One region of the Terribacillus jepli genome, then DNA from elsewhere that is predicted to be linked to it. Evidence: riboswitches for the same ligand, from Rfam matches in the RefSeq annotation. Region 1 holds a riboswitch; the other holds the start of a gene.
The links. Region 1 has a riboswitch for S-adenosylmethionine ahead of AB1K91_RS04310 (M20 metallopeptidase family protein). Riboswitches for the same ligand answer to the same signal wherever they lie in the genome.
Positions count from the first base shown of each region.

Region 1 (3,418 bases):
CTGTCTTTTTACCTGTCAGACCGCCCCAATCTTCTTCTTCGCGTGATTGATAATCTTCAAATTTGGAAAGGACGATTTCATTTCCGCGCTTCCAAGAATCGAATTTGAATGGACCTGTACCGATCAGCTGCTCATTTGTCAGCGGCTGTTCACCGGCAGCTTCTGCAATGTCAGCTGGAATGATGACAGCTGATGCTTTCGGAGCAGCCAAATCCGTAAGCAATGCAGTATACGGATCATTCAGCGTAATGACCAATGTCAGGTCATCTTCTGCTTCGACAGAATCTACATGTGTCGCTGTGATCTTACCAACGGATGAGACTTTCAGCCAGCGTTCGATCGAGGCTTTGGCATCCTTGGCAGTTACGCCCTGATTATTGTGGAATTTAAGTCCGTCACGAAGGGTGATCGTGTATGTTTTCTTATCCTCACTGACGGTGTAGTCGTCAGCTAGTAAAGGACGTGCCTGATAATCCTTATCCAATGCGAACAAACCTTCATAGATATGCCAGCCGATTTTTCTCGCAGCGCTTTCGCCGGAATACATCCAGTCAAGCGTGTCAGGATCTGCTGTCATCGCAACGTTCAAATCGCCGCCTTCCACAGGTTCGCCGCCGCTTGCACCGGAACCGCTGCTGGAATTGCTGGAGCACCCGAACAGGGCGATGGTGGCCGCTAAGCCGAATAGTATAAGTGCGAGTTTCTTTTTCAAGACATTTCCCCCTTAGCTTCCCAATAACGAGAATACGATTTTCGTGAATGCTTTCTCGGTGATGAGCAGTGCTCGCTCATCGATGTCGAACTTCGGATGATGATGCGGATAGTGTGTGGCGGTATCTTCATTGCGGGAGCCGACTTTGAAAAAGCTGCCGGGTTTTTCCTGCAGGTAATAAGCGAAATCCTCTGCGCCCATCCCGGTTTCAAGGTCAATTATTTGTTCTTCGCCGAATTGTTCAGAGAACAGCCGCTGCAATAAAGCAGTTTCTTCTGGATGGTTATAAAGTGCAGGATAGCCATGCAAATAATCAATGGAATAAGTGGCACCGAATCCGCTCGTAATCCCGGAAATGATTGCTTCTATCTGCTGCCTGACCTGCTTGCGGATGTCAGCATTGAATGTCCGGACTGTGCCTTCCAGTTTTGCGGTATCCGGAATGACATTGAATGCATTCCCTGACTGGAAGACACCGAGTGTCAGCACTGCAGATTCCAGCGGGCTGACTCTGCGGCTGACAATCTTCTGCAAGGCGCTTACGATATCACTGCCGATGACGATTGGATCGACTGTCTCCTGAGGAGCTGCGCCATGACCGCCTTTTCCTTGGATGGTGATCGCGAATTTATCCACAGCAGCCATTTTGAATCCTTCGCCGACACCGATCTTCCCGACAGGGGCAGCAGAGTTAAGATGAGCGCCATAGACATAGTCGACACCGTCAAGTGCACCGTCTTCTATCATTGCCTTGGCACCGCCAGGCGGGACTTCTTCAGCTGGCTGGAAAAGGAAGACAACTTTGCCTTTCAGGCTGTCCTTATGTTTGATCAATGCTTTGGCAGTCCCAAGCAAAGCAGCAGTATGACCGTCGTGTCCGCAAGCGTGCATCACGCCAGGCGTCTTGGATCGATACGCTGTTTCTTTCTCATCCTCTATCGGCAGGGCATCGAAATCGGCTCTGAGGGCAATTGTCGGTCCTGCTTCTTTTCCTGATAGTACGGCGACAATTCCATGACCGCCGATATTCGTTTGGATATCCTCATAGCCGAAGCTGCGCAGTTTATCCGCGATGAAACGGGCAGTCTCTGTCTCCTGAAAACTCAATTCGGGATGCTGATGCAGATAACGTCTCCATTCGACAACTTCCGGGAAATCACTTTCTAAATACGTATGTACTTCGGCTAGTGCCTGCTTGATGGTTTCCATCTATTACCCTCCTGTAATAATCTTGATATATCCAATGAATTTAATCGGATTTATTCTTAAAAAAAGACCCTTCTTCCGTCAGAAGAGGGCCCATTTTAAGCTTCCGCTCTTCTTATCTTCAGTGTCAAACACCTGGAATTAGCACAGTACTGCGGTCTGCAGCCTGTTGCTTTGGTTTCGTAGGGCCATTCCCTCCACCAATCTGGATAAGAAATATCAGTTGTAAAGAAAAGGATAGACCGAAAACTTCTGGGTGTCAATCCTATTTTCTGACTTTGATATGTGGTCCAGCTAAGAAATTCAATAGAAATTTTATATTTGATGGAAAATTTCAAAAAAATATTGACTGAATTTTCTTGTATGTTAACATGACTATATATTAAAAAATAAATAGTACTTTCTTATCAAGAGAGGCGGAGGGAATTGGCCCTATGATGTCTCAGCAACCAGTCTGTCATGACACGGTGCTAAATCCAAAAGGTATCCGCCTTAAAGATAAGAAGCTGATTCGGTTATCACTGAACCTTCTTCCTTTTTGGGGAGAAGGTTCTTTTTTTTTCAAGAGAAGGGTGAGAAACAATATGGGAAGTAGCTTGGAGACAACATTTGTACAGTTAGGAAATCGAAGTGATGGAGTGACAGGCGCGGTTAATCCTCCGGTTTATCTTTCCACTGCTTATGCGCATGGCGGAATCGGGCAATCAACCGGTTATGATTATTCCCGGACGAAGAACCCGACCAGGTCTGTTCTGGAAGATGGGTTCGCTGAGCTTGAAAAAGGAGATAGGGCTTTTGCCTGCAGTTCGGGTATGGCAGCCATTCAACTCGTACTATCACTTTTCCGATCTGGCGACTCATTGCTTGTACCGGAGGACATCTATGGAGGCACCTATCGACTGTTCGACTTCTATTCCAATTCATTCGGAGTGACTGCGATTTACGCTCCATTTCGAACAGTGGAAGACACAGCAGCGTTGATTACGGATAAGACAAAAGCGATTTTCCTGGAGACACCGACAAACCCTTTGATGCAGGAAATTGACATTGCAGCGTATGCGAAGTTGGCAAAAGCACACAATCTGTTGTTGATTGTCGACAATACCTTCCTGACGCCATATTTCCAGCAGCCAATTACACAAGGAGCAGATATCGTCATCCATAGTGCAACAAAATATATCGGCGGTCATAACGACGTACTGGCTGGACTCGTCGTGAGTAAAGGCGAAGAGCTATCAGAGCGTCTGTCGGTCCTGCACAACGGTACGGGTGCGGTACTATCCCCGCTTGATGCCTGGCTTCTCATCCGCGGCTTGAAGACGTTGCCACTCCGAATGCGGCAGCACCAAGCCAATGCTGAACACATCGCGGCGTATTTAAGAGAGGAGCCGAAGGTGAAGGATGTCCTCTATGCAGGTAAGGGAGGAATGCTTTCCTTTCGGGTCAAGGACAGCAAATGGGTCGATCCGTTCCTTCGCAGCCTGAACATCATTACATTTG
Region 1 is NZ_JBFEGH010000003.1:28,622-32,039, forward strand. It holds gene AB1K91_RS04305 (ABC transporter substrate-binding protein) at 1-712, opposite strand, end outside; gene AB1K91_RS04310 (M20 metallopeptidase family protein) at 725-1,921, opposite strand; SAM riboswitch class I at 2,031-2,134, opposite strand; SAM riboswitch class I at 2,320-2,423, shown strand; gene AB1K91_RS04315 (methionine biosynthesis PLP-dependent protein) at 2,503-3,418, shown strand, end outside.

Region 2 (3,418 bases), on a different contig from region 1:
ACGGAATGCGGAAGATTCGAGGATCATCGGGATATCGGTGACGGTTATGTGAAAATGATTGAAGATGAATTTGCTCAGAGAAAAGAAGTGGAAATTATAAATAAGGGAGTGGGAGGCAACCGTGTCACCGATTTGGCCGATAGGTGGGAAGAAGATGTGCTTTCGATAGCTCCTGACTTAGTGTCGATTTCCATCGGAATCAATGACGTGTGGCGGCAATTGGATCAGCCGCAGATGCAGCAGGTTTATCCGGATGCCTTCAGGGAAATCTATGATAAGCTCCTGTTCGAAACAAAACGAACCAAAGCTGCGCTCTTCCTCATGGAACCGACAATCATAGAAGAAAATAAAGATTCAAAAGGAAATCAGATGCTGATTCCTTATGTAGAGATCGTCCGGGAACTAGCTGACAAGTATGATGCGATACTCGTGCAAACTCATACAGCTTTTTTGCAAACGACGAAAACGAATCTGACAACGGATGGTGTACATATGACCAACGACGGCAATCGCTTGATGGCTGACACCTGGCTGGAAGCGTATTTTACTGCTAATGGGAAGTGACTTTTCCATGGAGTATGAAGGTAGGGATTGGTGAATGTAACTGACATAAGTCTAAGCCCTTCAATAATATACTAACAACAAGGGGAGCTTTTTCATACTGTGAGTGGGGTGATCATATGGCGAGAGTCCGATACAATAGTTCAGATGTTGACTTGATGGCAAGAATGATGCGGGCGGAAGCTGAAGGGGAAGGGCAGCTTGGAATGCTGTTTGTAGGGAATGTCATTGTAAACCGTGCTGTAGCGGACTGTTTGGATTTTGCAGATCTGAGAACGATCGATGATGTCATCTTTCATGTACAGGGCGGGAATTACTCCTTTGAGGCTGTTCAAAAAGGAAATGTTTTTTATCAACGAGCACGTGAACAGGAAAGAAGATTGGCAGAAAGGAATTTGAAATTTTGGAGACAACAACCTGCTTCGTACGCACTTTGGTATTTTAATCCGTATGCACCATGCCCTCCGACATGGTATGGCCAGCCTTTTTCAGGTCAGTTTAAGGATCATTGCTTTTATGAGCCGCAGGCTGGCACGTGTGACAGTGTTTATATGGGGTAAAGCCTTGTATAAAATAAAGGTGTGTATAAGCATCTTGCCGCTAAAAGCAGGATGCTTATTTTACGTGATTGGAAAAACATGCAGCGTGATTTTTGAATGAGTTATATTGCGATAGAACTTAATCTCTTTTTTGTTACTGTATACTGGATGATTAAAATGAAAGGGTTTTTCTATGCATTATTTCAAACTTGAGCGCATTTCGTTGACTCTATTAGTTGTGTTCATATTAGGTTTTATCGCATTGATTGTTTTTCCATTATTAATATCGAGCACCCCTTTAGCTGGAGATCTAATTGCAAAAATAGGTATGACCATAATGGTAATAATTGGTTTCCTATAATAGGATTTTTTACAGCTTTTTTTGCCTATGAAACCAGCAGTAAAGTTGTTCTAGCTTTATCGCATGTCACTTTGGCTCTGCTTTATTATTTCATAGGATTCTGGGCGCTAGTATTCGTTTACGCGGCATTTGCTAATGCACCTTAAGGGGGAACAATTGGGTTGACCAATCATATTACTTAGAATAATATAGAATTTAACAGAATATTCTCTTATCCAGAGAGGCGGAGGGACTGGCCCTATGAAGCTTCAGCAACAGACTGTATGTACTGTGCTAATTCCAGACTAGATAAGAATCGGACTACATAAAAGTAGCGAACCCCTTCTTATTTAGAAGAGGTTTTTTTGCGTTCTTCCAAACTATTTATTTGAGGTGATCGTTTATGTCAAACGAGTTAAGCAAAGCATTGGAAGTATTGAGAGAGAAAAAATGGGTGGATCTTACCCATACCTTCGGGCCGGATTCGCCGTATTTCTCAGCTTTTTCCCCGGCGAAGTTCGAAACATTGTTCTCCCATGATGACGGCTTCTTCGCCCAGAGCTTTACCTTCCCGGGGCAATACGGAACACATCTGGATGCCCCGATCCACTTTGTGCGGGATACAAGGTATTTGGAAGAGCTCGAGTTAAAAGAATTGGTACTGCCGCTCGTCGTGATTGATAAATCAAACGAAGCGGCTGCCAATCATGATTACGCACTGTCTGTGGCAGATATCCTTGCTTTCGAGGAGGAACACGGCAAAATCGAGCCAGGTACATTTGTGGCATTGCGGACTGACTGGAGCAAGCGCTGGCCAAATCAAGAGCAGATGGATAACAAAGACGACGATGGTAACAGCCATTCCCCAGGCTGGTCATTGGAAGGACTGAAGTTCCTATATGAAGAGCGGCATATCAAGGCGGTAGGGCACGAGACGTTTGATACGGATGCAGCAGTCGATTTCCAAAAGAACGGCGCTTTGGTTGGCGAGTATTATGTGCTGGAGCGGGATTCTTATCAAGTGGAATTGCTGACTAATCTGGATCAGCTGCCAGCTAAAGGAGCTTTCATCTTTAATATCGTACCGAAAGCGGGAAAAGCGTCAGGATTTCCGGTCCGTTCCTTTGCCGTCCTTCCATGAAGCAGGGGAGCCAGATGAGTGAGCTTATTCATGGTGTGTTTTGGGAGACAAGGCGACCAATCAATAAGAGTGGCGGAATTATGGCTCGGCAATAAGGGTACCAGGATGTTGGGTGACAGATGTATAACTTGTAAAATGAGATACCGAAAATCGGGCTTCAACGACTAAATGTAAGTTTTCTGTATATTATGGGGAGAATATGCATTCTCGCTCTCGGGACATGCTACACTTTTCTTGGAGGTGGCCTATGTATTTAGATGAGACGAAACGTTATCGATTCATTGGATCTATTCCTTTCGGGAAATATTTCATGGTTCGAATCTATGATTTGGAGCTGCAGGAGGAATATACGTTATCCGATAGGCTACTCAGCCAGTATACGGATAAGCCGTTGAAGGAATTTTATCTTCAGATCAAGCGGGATATCTACGCATTGAATCACGAAGAAAAAACGCTGACATCGGAAATGGGCGATATGCAGCAGCGGCTGCTTGATTTTTTGGATGAAGAAGATGAAGAAGAATTGGCTCCTAGCATGGAAAACGTCATTCCTTTCAGAAGGCGGGGACCTGAGGATATGCCAAAAAAGTAGCGGGGACTTTATTGAGGCTGTGAATAGACGGATTCACAGCTTTTTTCCATCTAAAAGTTTGCATTCTGCGTTTTCTTTGTTAAATTTAAGGGTATAGCTGTTACCAGGTCTCTAACTGAAAATCTAATAAGGATGTTGCCGATGGATAAAGAGAATAATGTAGTCCTGTTCCCGGGTTTGAAGACACGGCTGGAGCAGGAAGGGATGAAGGAGCTCCAGGAGAAGAATTATACGGACGCGATAGA
Region 2 is NZ_JBFEGH010000007.1:29,766-33,183, reverse strand. It holds gene AB1K91_RS09445 (SGNH/GDSL hydrolase family protein) at 1-564, shown strand, start outside; gene AB1K91_RS09440 (cell wall hydrolase) at 681-1,121, shown strand; SAM riboswitch class I at 1,670-1,756, shown strand; gene AB1K91_RS09435 (cyclase family protein) at 1,844-2,581, shown strand; gene AB1K91_RS09430 (hypothetical protein) at 2,829-3,173, shown strand; gene AB1K91_RS09425 (DUF3196 family protein) at 3,315-3,418, shown strand, end outside.
Region 2: it holds a riboswitch for S-adenosylmethionine, as region 1 does, so the genes downstream of both, AB1K91_RS09435 (cyclase family protein) here and AB1K91_RS04310 (M20 metallopeptidase family protein) in region 1, are expected to answer to the same signal.